2 regions of the Caballeronia sp. GACF4 genome follow, and region 2 is predicted to be linked to the other one. Evidence: riboswitches for the same ligand, from Rfam matches in the RefSeq annotation. Region 2 holds a riboswitch; the other holds the start of a gene.

Region 1 (15,597 bases), on a different contig from region 2:
ACGCTCGGCAAGGTCTTCTTTCCGTCGAGCAGCCCGGCCGCGCAGTTGCTGGCCACCTTCGGCACGTTCGCGGCCGCGTTTCTCGTGCGCCCGATCGGCGGCATGGTGTTCGGTCCGCTCGGCGACCGCATCGGCCGCAAGCGCGTGCTCGCGATGACCATGATCATGATGGCCGTCGGCACCTTTTGTATCGGTCTCATTCCGAGCTACGCGACCATCGGCGTGATGGCGCCGGTGCTGCTGCTCGCCGCGCGTTTGTTGCAAGGCTTTTCGACGGGCGGGGAATACGGCGGCGCGGCGACGTTCATCGCCGAATTCTCGCCGGACAAGAAGCGCGGCTTCATGTCGAGCTTCCTGGAACTCGGCACGCTCGTGGGCTATGTGCTCGGCGCAGGCGTGGTCGCGGTGTTGACTGCCGCGCTGTCCGAACAGGCGCTCCTCAGCTGGGGCTGGCGCATTCCGTTCATGATCGCGGGTCCGCTCGGGCTGATCGGCTTGTATATCCGGATGAAGCTCGAAGAGACGCCCGCGTTCCAGCGCGAGGCGGAAAAGGCCGAAGCCGTGTCGCACGAAACGACCAAGCAGCAGTTTCGCGAAACGCTCGTGCAGCAATGGAAGCCGCTCTTGCAGTGCGTGGGCCTCGTGCTCATTTTCAACGTGACCGACTACATGGCGCTGTCGTATTTGCCGAGCTATCTCTCGGCGACGCTCAAGTTCAACGAGACGCATGGCCTTTTCATCGTGCTCGTCGTGATGGTGCTGATGATGCCGCTCACGCTGTTCGCGGGCCGTCTGTCGGATACGATCGGCCGCAAACCGGTGATGCTCGCGGGTTGCGTCGGCTTGTTGCTGCTGTCGATCCCGGCGCTCTCGCTGATCCGCCTCGGCACCGTGCCTTCGATCTTCGCGGGCATGATGATTCTCGGTGCGCTTCTGTCGTGTTTCACGGGCGTGATGCCGTCGTCGCTGCCGGCGCTGTTCCCGACGAAGATTCGTTATGGCGCGCTCGCCATCGGCTTCAACGTGTCGGTGTCGCTGTTCGGCGGCACGACGCCGCTCGTGACGGCGTGGCTCGTCGACAAGACCGGCAATCTGATGATGCCCGCGTACTATTTGATGGGCGCGTCGATCATCGGCATCGTTTCGGTGCTCGCGCTGCGCGAGACGGCCAAAAAGCCGCTGAAGGGCTCGCCGCCCGCGGTGGCATCGCATTCGGAAGCGCATGCGATTCTGCGCGGTCATCGCGAGGCAGCAGAGATGGATGGCTCGTTTCCCGAGAATACCGTTCGGGCTTGAGCATCGAGGTTGAGTCGTTAGAACAAAAGCCGGCGCGTGCAGAAGCGCCGGTTTTTTTATTCGATGAGCGTAACGATGCGCGCCTTTATGTCCGTGTCCTCAGAGTCACCCGTCTCGCCGATTTCGAGCAGACCGACCGTGATCGGCAACTTGAACCTGCGCGGCCCCGCGCTACCCGGATTCACGAACAGCACGCCATTGCGCTTCTCGACGAGCGGCTTGTGCGAATGCCCGGTCACGACGACATGGACGCCATCGAGTGCTTTCGGCACATCGGCGATATCGTGCACGACGTGAATCGTCGCGCCCGCCAAGTCGATGCGCGCGTGCTCGGGCAACATCGCGACATCGTCGCCGATATCGTTATTGCCGCGCACGACGGTCAGCGCAGCCAGTTGCGCCAGCGTATCGAGCACTTCGCGCTTGCAGATGTCGCCGGCGTGGATGATGTGTGCAGAGCCGCGCAGGGCCTCGAGCGCTTCGGGGCGAACGAGATTGTGCGTGTCGGAGATGAGGCCGATGAGGGTCATGTTTTCTCGTCGATATGCGCTCGGAGCGCGGGCCATTCACTTGCTGTCGTCGCGCTGTTTTGGCGCGCTGCATGGCAGTGGTAGAATTCGCGTCCGCCCTCTGCCGGGGTGATGAAATTGGTAAACATAGCGGACTTAAAATCCGCCGCCTAACGGCTTGCCGGTTCAAGTCCGGTCCCCGGTACCACTCGCCCATGGTTTCACGCTGAATCGACAGCATAAAGCCAGTCGTCTTTTATCGCGGCGCGCGCTGTTTCCGTTCAGACTTGAACGACCACGAACACAATTGAAACCATCACGCGGGTGATAGCGCTGCGGGCCGAGACCGCGCCCCGCTGCGGGATCTACCCCGTTGCGCTTTCCTTCGCCTGCCTGCTGCATCGATATCGCGGATCACACCGCATTCAACAAGCGTTCTGCATCCCTCACTGCATCGAACAAGGCTTCGATCGGCGTTTCGCGGTCGAGCAGGCAGAGATGCTCGATATCGAACGGCAATGCATCCACACCGATAAACCTCACGGTGCCTCCAAAACATTCACGTCCTCTTCCCCGGCGAACCGAGGCGATATAGTTCGGCGTGACGTAAAGCGCAACGGGCGTCATGGCAATCTCCGCAAACTGGCTTGAGCCGATCGGCGCAGGACCGAGCGGTAAGGCCAAGTCTAGCGGCCGACAATTCGCGCGCGCACCCTCGCCTCGCGGGGATGACATCCCTCCCTGCGCCGCCACCCGCCGTTATAACCCGTGCGCCAATACGCGCGCGATGTAGTGGCGCCCCCACGCCTCGCCATGCGCGAGGGCTCCCGCGATCGTCTCGAACGGACCGTGCGGGCCGATCATCTCGCCGGAATCATCGACCAACCGCGAGCCGTGCACCGCTTTTCCGTCGATGCGCGCCACCCGCACACGAACCGCATAGCCCGCGCCGGACTCGTTCTCGCTTTCTTCCGCGTTGAGCGCCAGCAGATATTCGCCGGCTTCGATATCTTTGCGCATGACGATGGCCTCCACAAAACGAAACGCTATTCGCCGATTGTGCTACCGCCGCACGCCGCATGCACGACAGGCGAGCACGCCAACGAGCACGACGCCGATGCGGTCACGCAAGCCGCGCCCGCATGTTATAAAGCTCGCCATCCCCTGATTTCGCTCCGATGCGCCCTCGCGCGGCCGAGCATTCACCCTGTTCACCAATGATTACCCGTTCCCGCCTCTTCTTGCTGGTCTGCCTTCCGCTCGTGCTTTTGTCCGGCTGCACTTCGTATTACCGCAACGTCGAAACGTGCAAGGACCGCGTGCGCGCCGAGTATCCCGACGCCGCAAGCGCGCCACTGAAGCTCACCGGATCGGGCGCGAGCTACCACGGTTCGCGTGTCGTCGTGCGCGGCGAATTCCCGACGCAGCCCAAGCCGCCCGCAACAAAAATCGTCCAGACGCCCGCCGCCGCCGAATGCACGTTCGCCGAGAACACGCTGACCGGCTTTCAATGGCTCGCGCCCGCTAGGCTCGTGAAGAAGCCGCAGCCCACGGACGATGCCGCGCAGTAAGGCGGGCGACCGGAAGCGCGCATCTCCACGGCGGCTCGCCGCCGTTCTCGCGCTCAACTCAAGGCAACCATGACCGCTTCGTCCGATTCCTCGAGTCATCATCAGCACTATTCGCGCGCCACGCTCTGGCTGCTTGCGACCATCGCGGGCGTATCGGTCGCCAACATCTACTTCAATCAGCCGCTGCTGGGCGATTTCCGTGGTTCGTTTCCCGGCAGCGCGTATCTGATCGGCGCGGTGCCCGCCGCGACGCAACTCGGCTACGCGCTCGGCATGCTCGTGCTAGCGCCGCTCGGCGATCGCTTCGACCGGCGGCTTCTGATCCTGCTCCAACTGGCCGCGCTCGGCGTGGCGCTCGTGGTGGCGTGCGTCGCGCCGACGCTCGCCGTGCTGATCGCCGCGAGTCTTGCAATTGGCGTCGTCGCGACCATCGCGCAACAAGCCGTGCCGTTCGCCGCTGAACTTGCGCCAGCCGCCGAGCGCGGTCATGCCGTCGGCACGGTGATGAGCGGTCTATTGCTCGGCATCCTGCTCGCGCGGACGGTGTCGGGTTTCGTCGCCGAATACTTCGGCTGGCGCGCGGTATTCGGCGCTTCCGTGATCGCGACGATCGTGCTGGCGGTCGTCGTCGTTGCGCGGCTGCCAAAGAGCCGTCCGACGTCTACTCTGCCCTACGGCAAGCTGCTCGTGTCGATGTGGCATCTCGCTGTCGAGAATCCCGGGCTTCGCGAAGCGTCGCTCACGGGCGGCGCGCTCTTTGCAGCATTCAGCGCGTTCTGGTCGCTGCTCACACTCCTGCTCGCGGGCGAGCCGTTTCACATGGGACCGCAGGCCGCGGGACTATTCGGTATCGTCGGCGCGGCGGGCGCGCTCGCGGCGCCGCTTGCGGGCAAGTCGGCGGACCGGCGTGGGCCGCGCGCGGTGATCACGCTGTCCATCGGGCTCGTTGCGCTGTCGTTCGTGGTGTTCGCATTCTCGGCGCGCAGCATCGCGGGGCTGGTCATCGGCGTGATCGTGCTCGATATCGGCGTGCAGGCCGCGCAGATATCCAACCAGTCGCGCATCTACGCATTGAAGCCGGAGGCGCGCAGCCGCGTGAATACGGTTTATATGGTGGCTTACTTTATTGGCGGGGCGTTGGGATCGGCGCTGGCTTCGCTCGCCTGGCACGCAATGGGATGGACAGGCGTTTGCGTCGTCGGGCTGGCTGCGACGGCGCTGGCGGCCTTCAGTCACTGGCGCGGGCGGGAAGCGGCGGATTCGTTGGCGGGTTCCGGCGGCGGGGATCGCTAACCGCGCTCACCTTGTCTTTCCCGCGCGTGCCGGCAAAGCGCATCCAGCACCCGATCGAACTCCAGCGATTTATCGAAGAAATGGCGCACGCCATATTGCTGGCAGCGCTCGCGATAAGTCGGCAACGCGTGATTGGTGAGCACCGCGACAAAGGCCTCGTCGTGTATCGATGCCTTGCCGCCCTCCTGCAACCACGCCAGCACCTCGATGCCCGAGCCGTGCCTGAGTTGCAAGTCGATGATCACCGCATGGAACCGCTGCGACGACAAGAGCGCGATGGCTTCGTCCGGAGCCTCGGCGAACGCGGTCACGCGCCACGGACCGAGCGCGTCGATGGCTTCGGTCAGGCTGCGCCGGATCAGCGGGGAATCCTCGATAAGCAGCACCGCGAGCGGCGTGTCGCGCGCTTCGCGTTGCTGCGCACGGTCGTCGGTGATGATGTGCTTGCCCACTTCGGGCGCCCTCCGGTTCAGCTTGCCGTCCGACTGCGCGTCGCGCTATTCGATCAGGCCGTTCTTGATTGCGTAATACGTGAGATCCGCGTTGTTCGCCAGTCTCATTTTTTCGAGCACGCGCGCGCGGTACGTGCTCACCGTCTTCACCGACAGATGCAGTTCTTCCGCGATCTCAGTCGGAATACGCCCCGCCGCGAGCTTGCAGAAGACCTGAAACTCGCGCTCGGACAACGCCTCGTGCGGGCGTTCGGCGGCCGGCTTGTCGAGCTTGTCGGCGAGCGCGTCGGCGATGAATTCCGACAGATACCGATGCCCGCGCGCCACCGTGCGAATCGCCCGGACGATTTCTTCCGGCGCCGCGTCCTTGTTCAGATAACCGTTCGCGCCCGCCTTCAACAAGTTGATCGCGTACTGACTCTCGGGATAGCCCGACAGCATCAGCACGCCCTGCTCCGGACGAATCTGCTTGATGACACGCAAGGTATCGACGCCGTTCTTGTCTGGCATCGCGATGTCGAGCAACACCACGTCGAACGCCTGAACGCGCACGTGCGCGATGGTTTCGTCGCCAGTGGAGGCTTCCGCCGCCACTTCCATATCGGGTTCGTCCGCGACAAACTGCTTGAAACCGCTGCGTACGATCGCATGGTCGTCGGCTATCAGGACTCGGATCATTCGCGCTTGAAATCAGGGATGAGCCGCCATTGTACGCATGCGCACACGCAAAAGATGCGCGGTCTCGGACGAGTTCCGCGCATCGCGTGACGTCATGCCGGCATGCCCTGCTATTTAGCCGTTACGGCCTTCCAGCAGATCGGCCATGTCGTCGGCGTGCTCTTCTTCCACCGCCAGGATGTCTTCGAAGATACGGCGCGTGGTGACATCCTTGTCGCCGAGATAGCGAATGATCTCCCGATACGTATCGATAGCAATCCGCTCGGCGATCAGATTCTCGCGGATCATGTCGATCAGGTCCGAGCCTTCCTTGTACTCGGAATGCGAGCGCGACTTCAGGCTGTCGGGTGCAAAGTTCGGCGCGCCGCCCAGTTGGACGATGCGCTCCGCGAGCGTATCGGCGTGTTCCTGTTCCTCGTTGGCGTGTTCGAGAAATTCGGCTGCGACGGCTTCCGAATGGATGCCCTTGGCCATGAAATAGTGACGCTTGTAGCGCAGCGTGCAGACGATTTCCGTCGCGAGCGAGTCGTTCAGTAGCTTGAGCACGACTTCGCGGTCCGCGCCGTAGCTCGGCGTGACCGGGCCCTCGTCCATGTGCGTGCGCGCATCGGCGCGGATCTTTTCCACGTCGAGGACAAATGCGTCCCGCGATTGAGTCGGCGCGGCTTGTACAGCAGACGATTTGGACATTTGGTTCGCTCCTTGAAATTTGATGAAAGACGTTCGCTGGAGCAGGCCTACGCGTGCCGCTTCGTTCATAGGGCCCTGCTATCCAATCAAAAGCTCCGATGCACGCGCCATGCCTGCTCCCACCAATGCCTCGCAAAAGGCGCGGGCCGCGCGAGCGGCCCGGTGCAGCAAGGCTTTCAGGCGTACGTCAGGTTCGGAACACGCCCAGCAGCAACGTGACGACGAACACCACCAGGAAAATGTAGAAAAGGATCTTGGCGATTTCCGCGGCGCCCGCGGCAATGCCGGTAAAGCCGAACACGGCCGCGATTATCGCGATGACGAAGAAAACGGCAGCGTAATGAAGCATGGAATCCCCCTGACTTGCTTTTGATGGTCTGATTCAGGTTCGGGCGCGAGTGAGTTGGTCGCTAATCGACTATTTTCTTGGTGACGACGAAGCCGAGCACCAGGAACACGACGCACAAAATCAGGAACAGCACGAACAAGAATTTGGCGATGGTCGCAGCGCCCGCCGCCACACCCGTGAACCCGAGAAGACCGGCGATCACGGCCACGATCGCGAAAAACAATGCCCACTTCAGCATGATCGTTCCCCGTTGGAATGATTGAAAAATGATGACGAACCCATGCTAGCCGGGCCTTCGGGCGCGCGCATCCGGGCTGGCTCCTTTTTTGCTGTGGGAATCCACCGACATCCGCTTTCAAACGGCTTTGCCGGCGTGGCTCACGACGCCCGCCGGAACCGCAGAAACACACCATGAGCCACGTTCTAAAAGACGCCGCGCCGGCAGCATCTGAAACTCCAAAGGGACTTGCCCGGCGCGCAACGCGTATCAACGAATGGATGCATCGCTATAGCTGGGCGGTCGCGATGACGGTGGCTATCGTCATTACCGTCGGCGGGCTCGTGATTCTGGAATCGGGGCGCATGCGCATCGCGGCCGAGTATGAAACCGCGCTCGATGCAAAAAGCGCCACCGCGCAGTTATCGTCGCTGGCGGCCGATATCGCCACGCTCAGCGCCGAGGAACGCGGTTTCGCGCTCGCCGCCGACGACACCTACAAGAGCCACTTCGCGCAAACGGCCGGGCGCGTGCGCCGCGCGTTGACATCGCTCGATAGCTATTACCGCCGCATCGGCGATGACGCCGCGCTTGCGAGCTTCGCGCAGATTCGCGGGGCCGCCGACGAGAACATCGCGCAAGGCGAGGCGCATCTCGCCGATCTGTCGAAGACGCCCGCGGATGCGGAAATGCGCGCACGCGTCGTAGCGACGCCGTCGCCCGATAGCAGCGCCACGCTCGATGCCGCGCTCGCCCTCTTGCGGCTGAACGAAGAGCAACGCGCGCAGCACGCGCTCGATGCAAGCCGCGCCGATCAGCGCATTTCCACGCTGTGCGTCGGCGCGTTGTGCGCGCTCAACATCGTCCTGTTCCTGCTGCTGTTCCGCAATCTCGGTATCCAGTTGGACAAGCAGGACCGCGTGCAGAAGAAGCTCATTACGCAGCAGGAGGAACTCGACCGGCTCGTGTTCGAACGCACGCGTCAGCTCGAAGCGCTCGCGTGGCATTTGCAATCCGTGAGCGAAAACGAAAAAACCGAACTTGCGCGCGAACTGCACGACGAACTCGGCTCCATTCTTACCGCGAGCAAGATGGATGTCGCGTGGGTGCGCGGCAAGCTCAGGACGAGCGAACCCGCCATGTCCGACAAGCTCGCGCGCGCCATCGGCAATCTGGACCAGGGAATTGCGCTCAAGCGGCGAATTATCGAAGACATGCGGCCGACCGTGCTTGCCAACTTCGGTCTCGTGACCGCGCTGCGCTCGCTCGCCGATGAAGCCGCGCAACGCAACGGCTGGAGCGTCGAATTCGATCTTCCCGGCGACGATGTAAAGCTCGGCGAGGCTATCGAGATCGCGCTCTTTCGGGTGGCGCAGGAGACGCTCACGAACGCGGCGAAATACGCGCGCGCGAACCGCATCGAAATCGCGCTCGCGCTCGATGGTGACGACGTTGCGCTCGCTATCGCGGATGACGGCATCGGCATACGTCCGCAGGATTTGAAGCGCACGCAGACGCACGGCCTGGTCGGCATGCGTCAGCGCGTGTCGGCGCGCGGCGGGCGCTTCGAGATCGAACGCGTGGCGCCGCATGGCACGCGCATCAGCGTGTCGATGCCACGCGAGCGCAGCGCGGGCACGTTCATCGATGCAAGCGCGCCGGCGGCCGTTCCGCTTGCCTGATTACGTAGGACGATACTTACGCCAATAGCAGAGACGGCCGACACCAAAAACCCGTGTGCGCCTACAGCGGCGACTACGCCGCTTTTTTATGATTGATCACAACGGAAGCCTCGAAGGGCTACCCGAATTTCTAATTCAAGGGGAACACACATGACTCGAATCATCGCTTTGCTGCTGATCGCCGGCACCGCCGCGCTCGCGGGCTGCAATACCATGTCGGGCGCGGGCCAGGATATCTCGAAGGGCGGTCAGGCTATTTCGAATTCGGCCGAAGAGCATAAGTAAATTGGCCGCGGCGCGGTGAGCCAGGCGCTCATCGCGTTGATGTTTCGTGCTGATTTTCTGTCGTCCCGTCATGTTTTTTGGCGGGATTTTTTTCGTTTGTCTTTAGTACGTGAGAGCGTGGATGCGTGGCGCCTGAGGCTTGCTTGCCTCGCGTGATCGGCGACGTTCGCACGTAGATAGGCGGCCGGATGTCTGCGAGGGTCATAAACCCGCTCCTCTTCGAATGAAAAAACCCCACGCGTGCGGCAGCGTGGGGCTCGTCAACAACTGCGCCCTGTTACCCGGGCGCTTCAACTTACAGCGTGTCCGGCAACTCGATTGCAGGCGTCGTGGTATTGCCGCCCTGCGCAACGAGCACGCGAATCTTGTTCGGGATCACTTGCGACAACGCGTTGCCTGAAGGCAGCGTCGTCACGAGCCAATCGGCGTTGTTGCTCAGATTGAACGATGCCGACGCATACACCGGCGTCTTCGAACCCGGCAGCGTCGCGACCAGCTGATACGTCCCGCCGTTGACGTAGAGCGAGTCTTGCGTCGTTGCCGGCACGGCGTTCTTGAAGCCGACGCCCGCCATCGTCGGATTGACGGTCGCGATGTTCGTCCCCGGTGCGACCAGATACAGATCGAGAGTCTGCGCATTCGCCGACGCATTGAAGCCGCGCACCCGCGCGCTGTTCGAGAGCAGGCCCTTGTCGAACGGATCGTCGATCACGGCGATGGACGGCAGGAAACCCGCGTCAGGCAGCGCGATCACCGTGTACTCGTGACCCTTGGCGGCATTCGAGATGCTCGTGTCGGTCGCGAGTTGCGTCGTCGTGTTGACGGCGGCGTAGGAGAAGTTCTGCTGGCCCGTATCGATGTTTGCGAAGTTCGTCACTGTCTGGTAGCCGAGATTCGCTTGCAGCACCTTGCCGTTGTCGTAGAAGTCGACGTTGGGGGCACTCGGGATCGCGTGGATGAAGTGGACTTCTGGATTCGTGAGTCCGAGTTCCTTGCCTACGTCGTCGGAGCCGCCACAAGCGGACAGGAGCGAGGCGACAGCGGCAAGCGCGGTGACTGTGCGGATGAGCTTCATGTTTCCACCTTAGCTTTAATCATTGATTTTGTTGTCCGGTCCGCGCTGCGAGCACCACGCTTAAGTGATCATGCGTATTGCCCGGCGCGCCTCGGAAGACCCCTTTTTTCTTTTGCTTCTATTCCCTTGAACGACAGGCTTTCGTGTCATGCCGATGAAACTGTCGTTCGAGGGTGACGGCATTGAGCAATGCGCATGCCCTGCATCGGTGCGCAGAGGCGGCCGATATGACGGCGAGCCTTGCGCCGCAAGGCTTTGATATTCGTTAGAGGAATTGCTCGGGCCGAGCTGGAAGGCCGACTAAAGCAGCGCCGGATAGGAGCGAATGCAGCGCGCGGAGGAGGTTTTTACAAAAGGAAAGGCGGAAGGCGCGCTGCTCAAACCAACCCCCGCCGCCGATAATCAAACCAAAATGACAACGCAACGCTCATCAAAATCACGACCGTGGCAACAACCGTCCACTGCGTGATGATTTCCCCAAGCAACAAAGCGCCCAATAAAACCGCGACGACCGGATTCACGTAAAGACAACTCGTCGCGACAATCGTGCTCGTGTTCCGAATGAGAAAGTTATAAGCGACATACGCGGCCATCGAACCAATCACGACGAGATACAAGAATGAAAACCCCGCGCCCATGCTCACTTGGCCAAGGCGCTCGCCTGACACAAACGCGATGACAGTCGCGATAAGCCCGCCAAGCCCGATCTGCAACGCAGTCGACATCAGCAGATCGGAAGGCTGCGAGAGACGGCTTGCCAAATGCGCCCCGCCCGCCCAAAAAATTGCCGCGCACAAGATGGCAAGCGTGCCGACGGTCGAGCTCGGCGAGGGATCGCCATGATTGAGCAACACGATACCCATGAGACCCAGCGCCACCGCAAACCATTCGCCCTTCGCCACACTGCGCCCGGCAAGCGCGGTGAAGATCGTCGCGAAGAGCGGCACGGTAGCCACCATCACGGCAGCCGTGCCGGTTCCCACCGTGCGCATGCCGTAAGCCATCATCCCGCTCGACAAACCTTCGAGCAAAGTCCCGACGATCGCTGCATTACGTACTTCACGCGCCGTCGGCCACACCGCCTTGCGATGCACGGCGATCACGAAGAGACCGACGCCAGCGCACAGGTTACGCAGGCCGCCGAGCATGAGCGGCGGAAACGATTCGAGCGCCAGGTGAATGCCGAGATACGTCGATCCCCACACGATATAAACGACGGCCAACGCGAGCGCGACGCGTCCCTTGAGGCTGCGAGGAGCGCGAAACGGAAAGCGGTCGGGAAAACCGAGCGGCAGACGCGGAGGTACGGCAGACATGCATTACTCCGCGAAGCGCGCCCGGATCGGGGCAAGAGACTTGCAATGGGGACTGCCGCCAATCGACCGAACGTGGCATGAGCTTGAAGAACGCGCGCGCCAGGTGACGAACGAGGCGGGACTGACGATGGACGGCATGACGGAGCGAAAGAAGTGCGGAAGCGACAGGCGGGGCGACTGCTGACGACATCCGGGTAAGTACCGAAAATCGCGCGCTCGCCATTATGCAGTAAGCGCCTGCGCTTCAGCGCAAACTTCGCGAACGGTTGCCAAGATGCCACGCCACGATGTATGGTGACGCCTGCTAACGCGGGGGTCCTGCGTTGCACATCGCGATTCGTCCGGCTGCGTCGACTGAATGGCCCGTGCAATGTGGGTGAGAAATACCCTTTGAACCTGATCTGGATAATGCCAGCGCAGGGAAGCGTTCGGGCCTCGGCGCACGGTATCTCTCTCACGCGCCACGTCTTCTCGGGCCCGCACCTTTCCATCTCGTTCCTCCCTGTCTAGCTCCTGAATCAGCCGAGCTCGCCGGCGTTCGTTTGTTCGTCGTTCATTCGATCGCCCGCGTGCTCGCTGTCAATTACCGTCCCTGCGACTGAAAAGGAGAAACAGCACATGAATGCGAATCCCAAGTTCCTGTCCGAAAACGCCGTCGTCGATGCAGCCGCCATCGCGCCGCTGCCCAACTCGCGCAAGGTCTACGTGACGGGTTCGACGCCCGACATCCGCGTGCCGATGCGCGAGATCACGCAGTCCGACACGCCCGACAGTTTCGGCGGCGAAAAGAATCCGCCGGTGTACGTGTACGACACGTCCGGCCCCTACTCCGATCCGGACGCGAAGATCGACATCCGCTCCGGTTTGCCCGCGTTGCGCGCCGGCTGGATCGAAGCGCGCGGCGACACCGAGGAACTCGCGGGTCTTTCGAGCGAATTCGGCCGCGAGCGCGCCGCCGATCCGAAAACGGCCGAGCTGCGCTTCCCGGATCTGCATCGTCATCCGCGACGCGCGACGCCCGGCAAGAACGTGTCGCAGATGCATTACGCGCGGCAGGGCATCGTCACGCCGGAGATGGAATACATCGCCATTCGCGAGAATCAGCGCCGCGCCGAATACCTCGAAAGCCTCAAGACGAGCGGTCCGAACGGCGAAAAGCTCGCCGCGATGATGGGCCGTCAGCATCCCGGCCAGTCGTTCGGCGCGGTGCCGTTCGACAAGGACGCCCTGAAGGCCATCACGCCCGAGTTCGTACGCGATGAAGTGGCGCGCGGCCGCGCGATCATCCCCGCGAACATCAATCACCCGGAAAGCGAGCCGATGATCATCGGGCGCAACTTCCTCGTGAAGATCAACGCGAACATCGGCAATTCGGCGGTGAGTTCGTCGATCGGCGAGGAAGTCGACAAGATGACCTGGGCGATCCGCTGGGGCGGCGACACGGTGATGGACTTGTCCACGGGCAAGCATATTCACGAGACGCGCGAGTGGATCATCCGCAATTCGCCGGTGCCGATCGGCACGGTGCCGATCTATCAGGCGCTCGAAAAGGTCAACGGCAAGGCGGAAGACCTGACCTGGGAAATCTTTCGCGACACGCTCGTCGAGCAAGCCGAGCAAGGCGTCGATTACTTCACCATTCACGCGGGCGTGCGCCTGCAATACGTGCCGCTGACGGCCAACCGCATGACGGGTATCGTCTCGCGCGGCGGCTCGATCATGGCGAAATGGTGTCTCGCGCATCATCGGGAAAGCTTCATCTACGAGCACTTCGAAGACATCTGCGAGATCATGAAGCAGTACGACGTCTCGTTCTCGCTCGGCGACGGCCTACGTCCCGGCTCCATCTACGACGCGAACGACGAAGCCCAGCTCGGTGAACTGAAGACGCTCGGCGAACTCACGCAGATCGCGTGGAAGCACGACGTGCAAGTGATGATCGAAGGCCCCGGCCATGTGCCGATGCAGCTCATCAAGGAGAACATGGACCTGCAGCTGGAATGGTGCGACGAGGCGCCCTTCTACACGCTCGGGCCGCTCACCACCGACATCGCGCCGGGATACGATCACATCACCTCGGGCATCGGCGCGGCGATGATCGGCTGGTTTGGCACCGCCATGCTTTGCTACGTCACGCCGAAGGAGCATCTCGGACTTCCGAACAAGGACGACGTCAAGACCGGCATCATCACGTACAAGCTCGCGGCGCACGCGGCCGATCTGGCGAAGGGTCATCCGGGCGCGCAGGTGCGCGACAACGCGCTATCCAAGGCACGCTTCGAGTTTCGCTGGGAAGACCAGTTCAATCTCGGCCTCGATCCCGACAAGGCGCGCGAGTTTCACGACGAAACCTTGCCGAAGGATTCCGCCAAGGTCGCGCATTTCTGCTCGATGTGCGGCCCGCACTTCTGCTCGATGAAGATCACGCAGGACGTGCGCGACTTCGCGGCCAAGCAAGGCGTCTCCGAAAGCGATGCGCTCGCCAAGGGCATGCAGACCAAGGCCATCGAGTTCGTGAAGAAGGGCGCGGAGATTTATCAGCCGACCTGAAGCAAACGCTGACTGTACGCAACGGCCTGTGCTTCCTTGCAGGCCGTTTTTGCATGGCGCGCGCGTGCACCGTTTCGGGCATCTTTCCTGCTGATAAACGAACGAACCGGCGAAAAAAACGTTGCGGCGTCCGTCGATGAAAGCCAGATCGTGATCGAACGGCAGGACGCGTGGGCAAAGCCGCGGCCGTTTCATTGATCAATCGTTCTGGAGAGTCGACATGAAAATCATCAAACAAATCGGCGCCGCAGCAGTGGTCGTTTCCCTTCTCGCCGGACTCACGGCCTGCGACAACATGACGACGCGTCAACGCGATACGGCCGTTGGCGCTGGTGTTGGCGCCGCGGGTGGGGCCGTGATCGGCGGAAGCGCGTTATCGACGTTGGGGGGCGCGGCAGTAGGCGGGGTTATCGGCAATCAAGTCGGGAAGTAAGCGGGCGATCCACAGTCATCTCATGCGGCAAGCAGCGATGCTTGCCGCCGCTTCGATCGAGGGCTGTTTCAGGATTGATACACGCCGAGGCTTGTTAGCGGACGCGTGACGCGCACGCCGCAACGATCGAGTAAGCTCCTTCTTAACGGACCCTTCCTCGCAATCGCATAGGTAGAGTCCGGCAAGTCGCAAGCAAGGAGCAGCATCATGATTTCCCCGCGCATCATCTTTGGTTACAGGGCAGCGGCCGTTTCGCTTGCTGCCGGATTGCTTCTCGGCGGATGCTACCTGCCGTATCCCGACTACCCCGCTTATTACTATCCGCCGGTTCCCGCTGCCTATACGCAACGTGAGTTCGCGTTACCGGCGCAAGGTGCTTCGGGCGTCAGTGCCGCGAACGCGCCGTCGCAAGCTCAGTACGCAGTGGCCGCGCCGACAGTCGACTACTCGACGATCTATACGAGCACGCCGTATGCGCCGGCCTATCCCTATCCTTACGCGTACGCACCTTATCCCGCTTACGCCGCTTATCCCGCATATGCTGCTTACCCCGGTTATTACGGCTACGGTTATCCGTCGGTGTCGATCGGCTTCGGCTACTGGGGCGGCGGCGGATGTTGCTGGGGACGCGGCTATGGCGGCGGCGGATGGCATGGCGGCGGTGGTGGATGGCACGGCGGTGGCGGCGGATGGCACGGCGGCGGTGGCAGTTGGCAAGGCGGCGGTGGACATGGCGGTGGCGGCCACGGCCATTGAATAAATGAAACCCCACGCTCGAATGCGGCGTCGACGTCGCACTCTGCGCCGCTATTACCGACAAAAGTAACAACTCTGAAACATTTTCCGGCAATGCAGACGCAATTCGCTTGCCTTGCCACTCTGTACGATCGATCACTTTCCTTATCCGACAAGGCCCTGGCGGATTACGCCGGTGCTTTGGCACGATTATCGCTAAATCGTATCCCTACTTATCGGACCGCGCGGGTGTGAGCCCAAGCGTTACCTATCGTTCTCGGGGATTGGACATGATGGCCTTCGCTTTTTTCCTGCTGTGGATGGTCGCATCCCTTGGGCTGCTCGCGCTCTGGGTGTTTCGCCAAGTGCCGGCATCGCGTCTTGATTCCAGCGCGGCACAACGAACAACGGCTACTCCGGCGACCGTCGAGAGCTGATCGCCGCATCCCGCGAAACGCGTGACCAA
Region 2 (15,597 bases):
ACGTGTGCGGCGTTGGAATCGTGTTGCATGGCATTTGCATGTGTTTCGTCCACGCTGCCTCAACATCTCCACAAGGTCCCCGATTGGGGTAACACAAACGCGACCAATGGAATATCCAGAATGGCACGGCTTGCACGACTTTATGTTCCCGATCAGCCGCAGCATGTCATCCTGCGCGGTCTCGACCAGCAACCTGCCTTCGTCGACGACCAGGACTACGAGCTTTTCATCGACTGCTTGAGAACTGCATCACGTGATCATCATCTTTCCATTCATGCATATGCGTTGATGCCGCAGGCGGTGCATCTGCTTGTCACGCCGCGCGACGAATCGAGCCTTCCGAAGGCGATGCAGGCAGTCGGGCGTCGTTACGTGGCGCATTTCAATCGCCGTTACACGCGGCGCGGGACGTTGTGGGAAGGGCGATATCGCGCAACGGTCATCGAGGGTGAACGTTATTTCCTGCTTGCCACGCGCGTGGTTGAAACCGCGCCGGTTCGCGCGGGTCTGGTTGCCGTGCCGCAGGACTACAAGTGGTCGAGTTTTCGGCACCATATCGGGCTGACGCTCGACGGACTGATCACCGACCATCCGCTTTTCTGGTCGCTCGGCAACACGCCGTTCGAACGCCAGCATGCATACAAGGAGTTGTGCGATCAGCCGCTCGACGAGCGTGAGGCTAATCGTCTCCTGCAAGCCACACTGAAAGGCTGGGTGCTCGGCAGCGATGCGTACCGCGATTGGGCATCGCGTGCGGCGAACCGGCGCGTGTCGCCATTGCCGCGCGGACGGCCGCGTAAAGTGCGCGAGACGCCCCAATCTCAATAACCACGGGCATCGCGGAAAACGACGCTTGAAAAGGACGGCGGCACGAAGATTCGGGCGCGCCGTTTATTTTTGCCCAATATCGATATGGAACCAATATTTTGGGGCATGCGTGCACCATATCGATAATTAGTGACGCATCATCATATTTTATTTGCCATCTCTTTGATTGGTCGCGTATATTTCGATTTCCGGCGGTTTTTGCGGCGCAGCGCGCCCGTTGCACGACCGGCTTCGCGGCTTCCAAGTCGAAATAAACGTCGCGGGCGACATAAAAAATGGTTCAACGGCCGAGTCGGCCCCTCACAGTAGAGACGGTGTCCCCATGAACGATCATCAGCAACCGGCAGTCGGTTCGCCTCCCGCCGCGCAGGGCATGTATGACCCTGCCAACGAACATGACGCTTGCGGCGTCGGTTTCGTTGCCCATATCAAGGGGAAAAAGAGCCACGAGATCATTCAGCAGGGTCTCAAGATCCTCGAGAATCTCGATCACCGTGGCGCCGTCGGCGCCGATCCGCTCATGGGCGACGGCGCGGGCATTCTGATTCAGGTTCCGGACGGCTTCTATCGCGAAGAGATGGCCAAGCAAGGCGTGACTTTGCCGCCTGCCGGCGAATACGGCGTCGGCATGATCTTCCTGCCGAAGGAACATGCTTCGCGGCTCGCGTGCGAACAGGAACTGGAACGCACGGTGAAGGCGGAAGGCCAGGTCGTGCTCGGTTGGCGCGACGTCCCGGTCGACGGCAACATGCCTATTTCTCCGACCGTGAAGGCGAGTGAGCCGCTCATCCGCATGATCTTCATCGGGCGCGGCAAGGACATCGTCGTGACGGATGCGCTCGAGCGGAAGCTCTACATCATCCGCAAGACGGCGAGCCACCGCATTCAGGCGCTCAAGCTCAAGCACGGCAAGGAATACTTCGTGCCGTCCATGTCGTCGCGCACGGTCGTGTACAAGGGCCTGCTTCTGGCCGGTCAGGTCGGCGTGTATTACCGCGACCTGCAGGACGAGCGCGTGGTCTCGGCGCTCGCGCTCGTGCACCAGCGCTTCTCGACCAACACGTTCCCGGCGTGGGAACTGGCTCACCCGTATCGCATGATTGCGCACAACGGTGAAATCAACACCGTGAAGGGCAACGTCAACTGGCTGAACGCGCGCACCGGCGCGATCGCCTCCTATGTGCTCGGCGACGATCTGCCCAAGCTCTGGCCGCTGATTTATCCCGGCCAGTCGGACACGGCTTCGTTCGACAACTGTCTCGAACTGCTCGTGATGGCGGGCTATCCGCTCGTCCACGCCATGATGATGATGATTCCCGAGGCATGGGAACAGCACACGCTCATGGACGACAACCGCCGCGCGTTCTACGAGTATCACGCAGCGATGATGGAGCCGTGGGACGGTCCCGCCGCCATCGCGTTCACGGACGGCCGCCAGATCGGCGCCACGCTCGACCGTAACGGCCTGCGTCCGGCGCGCTATCTCATCACCGACGACGACCTCGTGATCCTCGCGTCGGAATCGGGCGTGCTGCCTATCCCGGAATCGAAGATCGTCAAGAAGTGGCGTCTGCAGCCGGGCAAGATGTTCCTGATCGACATGGAACAAGGCCGCATCATCGAGGACAAGGAGCTCAAGGACAACCTCGCGAACGCGAAGCCGTACAAGAGCTGGATCGACGCCGTGCGTATCAAGCTCGACGAAATCGAGCCGAAGGCGGAAGACGTCGAAACGCAGCGTCGCGAAGCCGCCGCGCTGCTCGACCGTCAGCAGGCGTTCGGCTATACGCAGGAAGACCTCAAGTTTCTGATGGCGCCCATGGCGCAGTCGGGCGAAGAGGCCGTGGGCTCGATGGGCAACGACTCGCCGCTCGCGGTCATGTCCGGCAAGAACAAGACGCTCTATCACTACTTCAAGCAGTTGTTCGCGCAAGTGACCAACCCGCCGATCGATCCGATCCGCGAGAACATGGTGATGTCGCTGGTCTCGTTCGTCGGTCCTAAGCCGAATCTGCTAGACACGACCAACATCAACCCGACGATGCGTCTCGAAGTGTCGCAGCCCGTGCTCGACTTCAAAGACATCGCGAAGATTCGCGCCATCGACAAATACACCGGCGGCAAGTTCAGCTCGTACGAACTGAACATCTGCTATCCGGTGGCTTGGGGCAAGGAAGGCGTGGAAGCATGCATTGCGTCGTTGTGCGCCGAAGCCGTCGATGCCGTGAAGTCCGGTTACAACATGCTGATCGTGTCCGACCGCAAGATGGACCGCGACAATGTCGCGATTCCGGCGCTGCTCGCCACGTCGGCCATCCACTCGCATCTCGTGCAGCATGGTCTGCGCACGAGCACGGGTCTCGTCGTCGAAACCGGGTCGGCGCGCGAGACGCATCACTTCGCGCTGCTCGCGGCGTACGGCGCGGAAGCCGTTCACCCGTACCTCGCGCTGGAAACGCTCGCCAACATGGCGGAAGGCTTCAAGGGCGATCTGTCGGCCGAGAAGGTCATCTACAACTTCACGAAGGCGGTCGGCAAGGGCTTGTACAAGGTCATGTCGAAGATGGGCATTTCCACTTACATGTCCTACACCGGCGCACAGATTTTCGAAGCGGTCGGCTTGTCCTCGGAGCTCGTGGAGAAGTATTTCCGTGGCACGGCGTCCAAGGTTGGCGGCATCGGCATCTTCGACGTGGCGGAAGAAGCCATTCGCCTGCATCGCGATGCCTTCGGCGACAACCCGGTTCTCGCGAACATGCTCGATGCGGGCGGCGAATACGCTTATCGCGTGCGCGGCGAAGAGCATATGTGGACGCCGGATGCCATCGCCAAGCTGCAACACTCGGCGCGCAGCAACTCGTATCAGACGTATAAGGAATACGCGCATCTGATCAACGACCAGACGAAGCGTCACATGACGTTCCGTGGTCTGTTCGAGTTCAAGCTCGACCCGTCGAAGGCCATTCCGCTAGACGAAGTGGAGCCGGCGAAGGACATCGTGAAGCGTTTTGCGACCGGCGCCATGTCGCTCGGCTCCATCAGCACGGAAGCGCACGCCACGCTCGCGGTTGCCATGAACCGTATCGGCGGCAAGTCGAACACGGGCGAAGGCGGCGAGGACGAGAAGCGCTACCGGAACGAACTGCGCGGCATTCCGATCAAGACCGGCGACACGCTCAAGTCCCTGATCGGCGATGAAATCGTCACCGACGTCGCGTTGAAAGACGGCGATTCGCTGCGCTCGAAGATCAAGCAGGTTGCATCGGGCCGCTTCGGCGTGACGGCGGAATATCTGTCGTCGGCGGATCAGATTCAGATCAAGATGGCGCAAGGCGCGAAGCCGGGCGAAGGCGGTCAACTGCCGGGCCACAAGGTTTCCGACTATATCGGCAAGCTGCGTTACTCGGTGCCGGGCGTCGGTCTCATTTCACCGCCGCCGCACCACGATATCTATTCGATCGAAGACTTGGCGCAGCTCATTCACGATCTCAAGAACGTGAATTCCGCGGCGAGCATTTCGGTGAAACTGGTGTCCGAAGTGGGCGTCGGCACCATCGCTGCGGGTGTGGCGAAGGCAAAGGCGGATCACGTCGTGATCGCGGGTCATGATGGCGGCACGGGTGCATCGCCCTTGTCGTCGCTCAAGCACGCGGGCACGCCGTGGGAACTCGGTCTTGCCGAAACGCAGCAGACGTTGGTGCTGAACCGTCTGCGCGGCCGTATTCGCGTGCAGGCCGACGGCCAGATGAAAACCGGCCGCGATGTCGTGATCGGCGCGCTGCTCGGCGCGGATGAATTCGGCTTCGCGACGGCGCCGCTCGTCGTCGAAGGCTGCATCATGATGCGCAAGTGCCATCTGAACACGTGCCCGGTCGGCGTCGCGACGCAAGATCCGGTGCTGCGCGCAAAGTTCACTGGCCAGCCGGAACACGTCGTCAACTTCTTCTTCTTCATTGCGGAAGAAGTGCGCGAGATCATGGCGCAACTGGGTATCCGCAAGTTCGAGGATCTGATCGGCCACGCCGAACTGCTCGACACGAAGAAGGGCGTCGAACACTGGAAGGCGAAGGGTCTCGACTTTTCGCGCGTGTTCTATCAAGTGCCGGTGGGCGCGGAAGTCGCGCGCAAGCACGTCGATGTGCAGGACCACGGTCTGGACAAGGCGCTCGATCACGTGTTGATCGAGAAGTCGAAGGCGGCGATCGAGAAGGGCGAGCACGTTTCGTTCATCCAGCCGGTGCGCAACGTGAACCGCACGGTCGGCGCCATGCTGTCCGGGTTGATTGCGAAGAAGTACGGCCACGACGGTTTGCCCGACGACTCCATCCATATCCAGTTGAAGGGCACGGCGGGTCAGAGCTTCGGCGCGTTCCTCGCCAAGGGCGTGACGCTCGACCTCGTCGGCGACGGTAACGACTATGTCGGCAAGGGCATGTCGGGCGGGCGCATCATCATTCGCCCGACCAACGACTTCCGTGGCAAGTCCGAGGAGAACATCATCTGCGGCAACACGGTGATGTACGGCGCTATCGAAGGCGAGTCGTACTTCCGTGGCGTCGCGGGCGAGCGCTTCTGCGTGCGTAACTCGGGCGCGACGGCAGTCGTCGAAGGCACGGGCGATCACGGCTGCGAATACATGACGGGCGGCACGGTGGTCGTGCTCGGCGAGACGGGCCGTAACTTCGCGGCGGGCATGTCGGGCGGCGTCGCGTTCGTGTTCGATCCGGACGGCACATTCGGCGCCAAGTGCAACAAGACCATGGTGGCCCTCGATCCGGTGCTGCAACAGGCCGAACAGGAGCGCACGGTGGATCGCGCGCTGTGGCATGCCGGCAAGACCGACGAAGCGCTGCTCAAGGGTTTGATCGAGCGTCACTTCCAGTTCACCGGATCGCCGCGTGCCAAGGCGCTGCTCGAAAACTGGGATGCGTCGCGCCGTCAGTTCGTGAAGGTGTTCCCGACCGACTACAAGCGCGCGCTCGGCGAGATCGGCGCGAAGAAGGCAAAGGACGCACTCGCGGCCTGAGCGGTCTCACTATAGAAGAGCTCTCCGGTACGCCGGAGAGCGAGTTCCTCACTAAATACAGAGAAAGAAGAGAACCACATGGGCAAGGCAACCGGTTTTCTCGAGTTCGAACGCCGCCACGAGGCGTACGAAGCACCGCTGACCCGCGTCAAGCATTACAAGGAATTCGTCGCCGCGCTGACCGATGAAGACGCCAAGGTTCAGGGCGCGCGCTGCATGGACTGCGGCATTCCGTTCTGCAACAACGGTTGTCCGGTGAACAACATCATTCCGGACTTCAACGATCTCGTGTTCCGTCAGGACTGGAAGAGCGCGATCGAAGTGCTGCATTCGACCAACAACTTCCCCGAGTTCACGGGACGCATTTGTCCGGCGCCGTGCGAGTCGGCTTGCACGCTCGGCATCAATGACGATCCGGTGGGAATCAAGTCGATCGAGCACGCGATCATCGACAAGGCGTGGACCGAAGGCTGGGTCGCGCCGCAGCCGCCCAAACACAAGACCGGCAAGAAGGTTGCGGTGGTCGGCTCCGGTCCCGCCGGGCTCGCGGTCGCGCAGCAACTGGGACGCGCCGGTCACGACGTGGTCGTGTTCGAAAAGAACGATCGCATTGGTGGTTTGCTGCGTTATGGCATTCCCGACTTCAAGCTGGAGAAGTGGCTGATCGACCGCCGCATGCGCCAGATGGAAGCGGAAGGCGTGTCGTTCCGCACCAACGTGTTCATCGGCAAGGACGCGCTGCCGGGGCACATCGGCAATACGGCCAAGGAAACCATCACGCCGGACGAACTGAAAGAACAGTTCGATGCGGTCGTGGTGGCGGGCGGTTCGGAAACGCCGCGCGATCTGCCGGTGCCGGGGCGCGAGCTGGAAGGCATCTATTACGCGATGGAATTCCTGCCGCAGCAGAACAAGGTCAACGCAGGCGACAAGCTCGCGGAGCAACTGGTCGCGAAGGGCAAGCATGTCGTCGTGATCGGCGGTGGCGACACGGGTTCGGATTGCGTCGGCACCTCGAACCGGCATGGCGCGAAGGGCGTGGTGCAGTTCGAACTGCTCGCGCAGCCGCCCGAGGAAGAGAACAAGCCGCTCGTGTGGCCCTACTGGCCGATCAAGCTGCGTACGTCGTCGTCGCATGAAGAGGGTTGCGAGCGTGACTGGTCGGTTGCGACGAAGCGTTTCGAAGGCAAGAACGGCAAGGTCGAGAAGCTGATCGCGGTGCGCGTCGAGTGGAAGAACGGCAAGATGCAGGAAGTGCCGAACAGCGAGTTCGAGCTGAAGGCCGACCTCGTGCTGCTCGCCATGGGCTTCACGCAGCCAGCTTCGCCGGTGCTGGATGCGTTTGGCGTCGACAAGGACGCGCGCGGTAACGTGCGCGCCTCGACCGAAGGTGACAAAGCGTATTACACGTCGGTGGACAAGGTGTTCACCGCAGGCGATATGCGGCGCGGTCAGTCGCTCGTGGTGTGGGCGATTCGCGAAGGGCGTCAGTGCGCGCGGTCGGTGGATGCGTATTTGATGGGCAGTAGCGAATTGCCGCGATAAGAGAGCGGGGTTGATGGGAGAAAAGGGCGGGCCTTTGGGGTTCGCCCTTTTTTGTTGGCGGGGTTATGCCGTTCTCAGGCGATGGCGGATTTTCTTTTCGAGTGCGCCTTTCGCGTCGAGCGAGTCCACCATGTCGTTGGCGGCGTTCATTAAACGACGTAAATCACCGCTCGGTAACGCGCTGGCATCCTGAAAAACCACGATCGAATCGAACGACTCGATGTGCTGATCGATATGCTGAAGGACGATAGTTGCCAGCCGCGCTCGTTCCCGCGTGGCGACACCGAATACGAAAAGAGGTGCGCGGCCGCCTCTGAGCGAGAAGTCGATTGGGTAGTCAGCGGCGTCGGGAACTTGCGGCGCCAGATAGTTCTCGAGCACGTTGTCTACTCCGACAATCTCTATCAGATGACGCTTCAGGTCGTCGGAAAAAGTCGATGCGACACGTGACTTGCTCCATGTCTTTAGGTCGTTGACGCGCACCAAGGCTTGACCATAGCGAAGCAAAGACATGCCGAGTGAAGTTTCGTCTGACTCGGACACGATCTGCCCATCTTCTCCAAGGCGCGCGCCGTATTCCGCCAGCATCTTGTCCAGCAGCACACGGCGTGGACCGCGCGTGAGAAGAGTAGCGTCGGAGTCGTAGGAAATGCGCATCAACGTCGTGCCCGCATCTTCGATGAGCCAGCCGCCCATCGTTTGACGAAGCCAGACCGTCACGTAGTCGCCATCCGGTTCCAGCAGCGGCATGGACAAGCGAAGCGCATCACCGTCTTGTGCCACGTCCAGCTCGGAACACCATGACTCGCAGAGCAGTCGTTTAACCGTATCAGGTGCGTCGCGCAGCATGTCAGAACTCGAGCTCGGATTGAAACGGGTTGTAGTCAAGCAAGTCGACGCTGCAATCCCTGCAGAGACAATCAAATGCTCCCTCAACCGAATTGTAGTCGTAGACCGATTCAGCATAGCCGTCCGGATCGTGGCCGGCACGGATGTATCGTTCGGTGGCGACATGCTTGTGACAGCCTAAGGGAACCTTGACGCGCTCGATAACATTTCTGTGCCCGTGATAAGGACCGTTGTAACGCACGAGCACAAGGGTTGCATCAGGTGACCACACACGCGCGAGACCGACTGAAAACGCACTGGCTCTGGTCAGCGAGACGCGAAGAAAGAGCCGATAAACCTGTGTCATATCGCGTGCATCGTGGAGCACGTAATTCTTTTCGCGGTGACCGCCTTTCGTTACCCACCGCGCCCCCTTGTTGACGATGGATTTTGGCGCGTGGCGCATCGATTCGAGATCGTCGTCTGTCAGTAGAAGGAAGTCCATCGATTGTTTGTGACTGTGTGCCGTAACGCTTCGAAGTCTATGACGTCGCGCGCAGGGCAAGTTACTCACCGCCACAAATAAGAAAAACCGCACCCACAATTGCTCGCGGATGCGGTTCTTCCTTCAGCAAGAGACGGAATCAAGCCTCCGCCATCGTCCTCTCTATCTCGATCCGATAATCATGGAACAGCGCCACCGACTCCCGGTGCGCAACGCTCAAAATCGCCGCCTTCGGCAAACGTTCGACGAGCGTGTTGTAGATATGCAGTTCGTTATCCGCATCGAGGGCGCTGGTGGCTTCGTCGAGGAACAGGAAGTCGGGCTCGTGCAGCAGCACGCGCGCGGCGGCAAGACGCTGTTGCTCGCCCGGCGACAAGCTGCGCGCCCAGTGCGCATTTTCTTCCAGGCGGTCGCCATACTCGGCCAGATTGCACAGACGCAGCGCCTCGCGCGATTCCTCGTCGGTGAAGGTGCCACCCGGCGACGGATAGCTCAACGCCGCGCGCAGCGTGCCGATCGGCAGATAGCTCACTTGCGGGATAAACAGCATCTTCGCGTCGACGGGTGCGTCGATACTACCGTCGCCAAACGGCCAAAGGCCCGCCAGAGCCCGCATCAGCGTGCTCTTGCCCGCGCCCGACGGCCCGACTATCAGCCAGCGCGATCCCGGTTCTATCGTCACATCGCCCACGCGCGAAAGCGGCGTGCCATTCGGCAACGCGAGCGCAAGCCCCTTGGTCGTCAGCGCTTTCGTGCTCGTGTAATGCAGGTTGATACCGCCATGCGCCGTTGCCGGCGACGTTTCCTCGCGGATATGCGTCGAGCGCATCACACGCTTGAATTCGCGCAGACGATTCACCGTGGCGCGCCATTCGACCAAGGTCGAGTAACTGTTGATGAACCAGGAGAACGAATCGCTGACCGTGCCGAACGCCGATGAAATCTGCATCAAGACGCCGAACGAGAACGCGCCCGCGAAGTAGCGCGGCGCGGCAACCATGATCGGGAAGATGATGGCGATCTGTCCGTAGAAACTGAGCACGAAGGTCATGCGCTTCGTGTACTTCATGATCATCCACCAGTTGTCGCGAATGCGCTGGAAAATGGTCTTCGCGTTGGCCGTCTCGGTGGCGATGCCATCGTAAAACGCGATCTGCTCGGCATTCTCGCGCACGCGAATCAGCCCGAAGCGGAAATCGGCCTCGACCTTCTGTTGCTGGTAGTTGATCGACACCAGCGGATGCCCGACCTTCTGGATGATGACCGAGCCGATGATCGCGTAAAGCGCCGCCGCCCAGACCATGTAGCCGGGAATGACGAGCGGCGTGCCGAATGCCGTGATGGTCAGCGCGCCCGCGAGCGTCCACAAAATGGTGATGAACGTGACGAGCGTGACGAGCGTGGAAAGCAGATCGAGCGACAGAGACAGCGTGGTGGTCGCGAAGGATTGCAGGTCGTCGCTGATCCGCTGGTCGGGGTTATCGGCAAGACGGTCGCGTTCTATGCGGTAAAAAGCGCGGTCGCCGAACCACTGTTCGAGATACTTGTTGGTCAGCCACTGGCGCCAGCGGAAGCCGAGCATCTGCCGCAGATACCGCCCATAAACCGCGAGCAGAATGTACGCGAAGGCGAGGCCGGTGAAGACCAGCAGCAGGTGCGGAAAGTCGTGGACGTTCTTGTTCTGCAGCGCGTTGTAGAACGCCGCGCTCCAGCTGTTGAGCCGCACGTTGATCCATACGACCGTCATGTTGATCGCGATGATGGCAACGAGCAGACCCCACGCGAAGCCGCGCTCCTCCGAGACCCAGTAGGGCTTTATGAGGCTCCACGCAGAGACCGTGTCGGCTTGTTGCTGCGTGTTTTCCGGTTGAGAATTGGCCATGACCTTCCTGATGATATGCCGGTCCGAGTTACGAATGGACGCACCGCGCCGCGATACTCGCACGCGCAGCCTCTTTCCTGTCCCGCAGATTGTTCAGAGGTTCCCTTAACTGCCGCTTAATTCCGTGCTCATTCGCACAACCATGCGGAGAACCATGCTCGCGGCATTGTGCCAGAGTGCCGACCGAGGCGACCAAAGGCGGGGAATCCCGGTTTGCAGCGGCTTTGGCTTTCATGGTCTAATGATCTTCGACGAAACAGGGGTGCTTCGCGCGCGATGTCATCGAATTATCGGTGTGCTGGCGCGGCGAGGCTGAGAGAGACCCTTTGCACCCGATCCGGGTAATACCGGCGAGGGAAGTTTCCGGAGAACGCGCGGCCGTCGCGCCTTTCCTCCAGGTTCTTCCATCATCATTCATTTCCGCCTGGCGCGCGTTGTTTGCGTTGCCGCTGCCGGGCCGGTCTCTCCTCTGCAAGTTTTGTCTTCGCGTTCGTGCGTTTGCTGCACGGCGTTATCAGTCGTGGATAAGACCGGAGCGGCGCACAGCCTCGTTTCGATCGACAGGAGACATCGGAAAAGTGAACACGATCGATCAGCCCGCCGCGCGCCGGCCAGACTTCGCCGTCATCGGCGGAGGACTCGTCGGGCGGCTCGTGGCGTGGCAACTCGCGGGCGCGGGCCACGGCGTCGCGCTATACGAGCGCGGCGACGAGGCGGGCACGCAGTCGGCTGCGTGGGTGGCCGCCGCGATGCTCGCGCCGCTCGCCGAGGCGACGAGTGCGGAGCCGCTCGTCGTCGAACTCGGCGCGGCGTCGCTGGAACGCTGGCCGGGTCTCATCGCCGATTTGCCCGAGCCGGTTTACTTTCAGCGCAACGGCACGCTCGTCGTCTGGCACGGCGCGGATCGCGCGGAAGCGCCGCTATTCGAACGCAGGTTGCGCGCCAACGCGCCTGCAAGCTTGCTCGATGGCGGCTTCGTCAAGCTCTCGGGTGCGGAAGTCGCGCAAGCAGAACCCGCGCTCGGCACGCGTTTCGCGCAAGGCTGGCTGCTGCCGCACGAAGGTCAACTCGACAATCGTCAGGCGCTTCGAGCGCTCGCGGCCGGACTTGGGGCGCGCGGCGTGCGCACGCACTGGAATTCTCCGGTCGATGCCATGCCCGACGCGCGCTGGATCATCGATTGCCGTGGGCTGGGCGGCAAAACGGCGTGGCCCGCGTTGCGTGGTATTCGCGGGGAAGTGGCGCGCGTGCATGCGCCGGGCATCGGGTTGTCGCGGCCGGTGCGGCTGCTGCATCCGCGTTATCCGCTGTATATCGCGCCGAAAGAGGACGATCTTTACGTGATCGGCGCGACCGAAGTCGAAGGCGAGGACATGTCACCCGTGAGCGTGCGCTCGGCGCTGGAACTGATGAGTGCGGCGTTCGCGGTGCATCCGGGTTTCGGCGAGGCGCGCATCCTCGAACTCAATTCTCAGTGCCGGCCGACGCTGCCGGATCATCGGCCGGCCATCGTCTGGGACGGGGCGCGGACCGTGCGCGTGAACGGCCTGTATCGGCACGGCTTCATGATCGCGCCGGAAGTCGCCGATGCCGCCTGCGCACTCGCCCAAGCCATCGCGGGCGGAACCGTCGCGGACGCCGCATCGTTCGCGGATTATCGCGGCGGCGCGCGCTGGTCCGAACTTCTGCATAGCGAACCGGCCATCGCGGCCGCGCTCTAGTCATCGAAAGTCAAAGCCATGAACATCCACATCAATCAGCGCGAATTCAGTCTGACCGATGCCGCCACCGTCACCGACGCGCTCGCCGTATTCGGCGCCAAACCGCCGTTCGCGGTCGCGCTCAACGGACAGTTCGTCGCGCGCGGCGAGCACGGCACGAAGACGCTTCGAGCCGGCGACAAGCTCGACGTCGTGTCGCCCGTCGCGGGCGGCTGAATCTATCGAATCCGAAGGATCGAATCATGACCTCACACACCGCCGCCCATAGTCTTACGCTCTACGGCCAGACGTTCCCGAGCCGTGTGCTGCTCGGCACATCGCGTTATCCGTCGCTGCAATCGCTTTCGGATTCCATCGATGCCGCGCGGCCCGGCATGGTGACCGTCGCGCTGCGCCGTCAGTCCGAGACTGGCGAGGCCGGTTTTTTCGATGTCCTCAAGCGTCACGGCGTCGCGCTGCTGCCAAACACGGCGGGCTGCCATAGCGTCGATGAAGTGCTGACCACCGCCTACATGGCGCGCGAGGTTTTCGACACGCCGTGGATCAAGCTGGAACTGATCGGCGACGACTACACGTTGCAGCCCGACCCGATCGGCCTCGTCGAAGCGGCGGGCAAGCTCGTGCGCGACGGCTTCAAGGTGCTGCCTTATTGCACCGAGGATCTCGTGATCGGCCGCCGTCTGCTCGACGCCGGCTGCGAGGCGTTGATGCCCTGGGGCGCGCCCATCGGCACCGGCAAGGGCGTGACCAATCCCTACGGTCTGCGCACGTTGCGCGAGCGGCTGCCAGACGTGCCGCTGATCGTCGATGCAGGCCTCGGCGTGCCCTCGCATGCGTGCCAGGTGATGGAGTGGGGTTTCGACGGCGTGCTCTTGAACACCGCCGTGTCGCAGGCGACCTTTCCGTCGCAGATGGCGCGCGCGTTCGCGCTGGGTGTCGAAGCCGGACGCACGGCGTTTCTCGCCGGTCCGATGGCCGAGCGCGACAGCGCGCAGGCCAGCACGCCGGTCGTTGGCATGCCGTTCTGGCATCAGGACGGAGGTGCTGCATGAGCTTGCTCGGACACGAAGTTTTCTGGCCGCCGGCGGATGAGTTGACCGAAGTCGCCGAACGTATCCGCGCGCGGCTCGGCGAGTGGCCCGCGCCGCCAACGCGCTGGCGCATCTGCCTGACCGTGCCGGATACGCCAAGTGCGCAGGATCTGCTCGTCGTCAACGAGCCATACGCCGCGGGCAATGCGACGGTGCTGGAAGCGTACGAACATCGCGTGATATTGCTGCATGCAGGCGCGCGCCACGTTCTCGAAGGCGAGCGTTCCGACGACTGGCTGGCTGCGCTGGCGGCGTTCCTCGACTGCAATTTCGAACCGCACGATGCGCTCGTCCTGGCAATGGCATGGCGCGCCGGCGACGAACAGAAAGAAGACGCGTGGCCAAGCGACTTCGACACGTTCCCGCGCGTCGGCGATCTTCCACCCGCGCCGGAACCTGCTTTTCCCGCTTGCCCGGACAAGCTCGGTCTTTACCCCGTCTTGCCGAGCGCGAATTGGGTCGAACGCGTGCTGGACCTCGGAGTGCGCACGGCGCAGTTGCGCCGCAAGACCACCGACGCAGCGGACCTTCACGGCGAAATCGAGCGTTCGGTCGTGGCGGGGCAGCGGCATCAGGCGCAGCTTTTCATCAACGATCATTGGCGCGAAGCGATCGCCGCACGCGCTTACGGCGTGCATCTCGGTCAGGAAGATGTCGAAACCGCCGATCTGCAGGCAATCGCGCAAGCCGGGTTGCGCCTCGGACTTTCGACGCACGGCTATTACGAGATGCTTCGCGCGCTGCACTTCCGGCCGAGCTATCTCGCGCTCGGCGCGGTGTTTCCCACCACGACGAAAGTCATGCCCACCAAACCGCAAGGCCTGGCGCGGCTTACACGCTACGTAAAGCTTCTGAAAGGACGTGTGCCGCTCGTCGCGATCGGCGGTATCGACGGCAAGGTATTGCCCGAGGTGCTGGCGACCAGCGTAGGAAGCGCTGCTGTCGTGCGTGCCGTGACAGAAGCGGCGGACACCGAAGCCGCCGTCGAGTCGCTACAACAAAGCTTTGCAAATCAAGGGTAAATGTTCTGAAAATCATATCGGGTAGAGCGTAGGTAAAGCACCGATTGCGCGCAGGCCCTATAATTCGGCCTCTTGCGTCCAAGGAATTTCTTACCTCGTGCCAGCTTTCCCCGAGCCCCTGCTAGAGCTTCGCGACGTCGATTTCGGTTACGGTAATCGGCCCGTTCTCTCGAACCTGAACATGCGTTTCACGCGTGGTCAGGTGGTTGCGGTCATGGGTGGCTCCGGCTGCGGCAAGACGACAACCTTACGGTTGATCGGCGGGCTGGTGAAAGCCAGCCGCGGTCAGGTGCTGTTCGCGGGCAAGGACGTCGGCACGCAATCGCGCGACGGTCTTTACGCGCTGCGCCGCCGGATGGGCATGCTGTTTCAGTTCGGCGCGCTGTTCACCGACCAGACCGTGTTCGAGAACGTCGCGTTTCCGCTGCGGGAACACACGGATCTGCCGGAGGAGCTCATCCGCGATCTCGTCCTGATGAAGCTCAACGCGGTCGGCCTGCGTGGCGCGCGCGATCTCGCGCCGTCGGAGATTTCCGGCGGCATGGCGCGCCGCGTCGCGCTTGCCCGCGCCATCGCGCTCGATCCCGAACTGATGATGTACGACGAGCCGTTCGCCGGTCTCGATCCCATCTCGCTCGGCATAACCGCGCAACTCATCCGCACGCTCAACGACGCTCTCGGCGCCACGTCCATTCTCGTTTCGCACGATGTGCCCGAGTCGTTCGCCATTGCGGACTACGTGTACTTCGTCGCGAACGGCGGCATTCACGCGGAAGGCACGCCGGAGCAATTACGCGCGTCGGAAGACCCGACCGTGCGTCAGTTCATCGACGGCACGCCGGACGGTCCCTTCAAGTTTCATTACGCGAGCCAGCCGCTCGCGGCGGATTTCGGCATCGGAGGGAAAGCATGATCAGCGCACTCGGACGCTGGGTGCTCGACGGTTTCGGAACCGCCGGTTATGCAATGCGCATGCTGTTGCGCCTCGTACTCGAATTCTTCCCGCTTTTGCGGCGGCCGCGTCTCGTCACGAAGCAAATTCACTTCGTCGGCAATTATTCGCTTGTCATCATCGCGGTGTCGGGCCTGTTCGTCGGCTTCGTACTCGGGCTGCAGGGTTATTACACACTGAACCGCTATGGTTCGGAG

Evidence for each region. A riboswitch is a leader RNA that binds a small molecule or an ion and turns the genes downstream of it on or off. The one in region 2 is predicted to bind thiamine pyrophosphate.
Region 1: another riboswitch for thiamine pyrophosphate. It lies ahead of thiC (phosphomethylpyrimidine synthase ThiC); the one in region 2 lies ahead of NCR40_RS12105 (FAD-dependent oxidoreductase).

The regions. Positions count from the first base shown of each region.
Region 1 is NZ_JALQDW010000004.1:142,539-158,135, reverse strand. It holds gene proP (glycine betaine/L-proline transporter ProP) at 1-1,296, shown strand, start outside; gene NCR40_RS04595 (metallophosphoesterase family protein) at 1,353-1,826, opposite strand; tRNA gene NCR40_RS04590 (tRNA-Leu) at 1,929-2,013, shown strand; gene NCR40_RS04585 (hypothetical protein) at 2,220-2,432, opposite strand; gene NCR40_RS04580 (hypothetical protein) at 2,565-2,825, opposite strand; gene NCR40_RS04575 (hypothetical protein) at 3,023-3,376, shown strand; gene NCR40_RS04570 (MFS transporter) at 3,446-4,669, shown strand; gene NCR40_RS04565 (response regulator) at 4,666-5,121, opposite strand; gene NCR40_RS04560 (response regulator) at 5,167-5,799, opposite strand; gene NCR40_RS04555 (ferritin-like domain-containing protein) at 5,914-6,489, opposite strand; gene NCR40_RS04550 (DUF1328 domain-containing protein) at 6,677-6,838, opposite strand; gene NCR40_RS04545 (DUF1328 domain-containing protein) at 6,900-7,076, opposite strand; gene NCR40_RS04540 (sensor histidine kinase) at 7,250-8,737, shown strand; gene NCR40_RS04535 (entericidin A/B family lipoprotein) at 8,888-9,022, shown strand; gene NCR40_RS04530 (DUF4397 domain-containing protein) at 9,318-10,097, opposite strand; gene NCR40_RS04525 (EamA family transporter) at 10,475-11,413, opposite strand; TPP riboswitch at 11,715-11,854, shown strand; gene thiC (phosphomethylpyrimidine synthase ThiC) at 12,032-13,963, shown strand; gene NCR40_RS04515 (YMGG-like glycine zipper-containing protein) at 14,184-14,396, shown strand; gene NCR40_RS04510 (hypothetical protein) at 14,604-15,152, shown strand.
Region 2 is NZ_JALQDW010000012.1:23,774-39,370, reverse strand. It holds gene NCR40_RS12135 (transposase) at 121-828, shown strand; gene NCR40_RS12130 (glutamate synthase-related protein) at 1,151-5,854, shown strand; gene NCR40_RS12125 (glutamate synthase subunit beta) at 5,933-7,399, shown strand; gene NCR40_RS12120 (DUF1828 domain-containing protein) at 7,463-8,248, opposite strand; gene NCR40_RS12115 (hypothetical protein) at 8,250-8,732, opposite strand; gene NCR40_RS12110 (ABC transporter ATP-binding protein/permease) at 8,872-10,614, opposite strand; TPP riboswitch at 10,863-10,990, shown strand; gene NCR40_RS12105 (FAD-dependent oxidoreductase) at 11,193-12,335, shown strand; gene thiS (sulfur carrier protein ThiS) at 12,354-12,551, shown strand; gene NCR40_RS12095 (thiazole synthase) at 12,578-13,387, shown strand; gene thiE (thiamine phosphate synthase) at 13,384-14,448, shown strand; gene NCR40_RS12085 (ABC transporter ATP-binding protein) at 14,546-15,361, shown strand; gene mlaE (lipid asymmetry maintenance ABC transporter permease subunit MlaE) at 15,358-15,597, shown strand, end outside.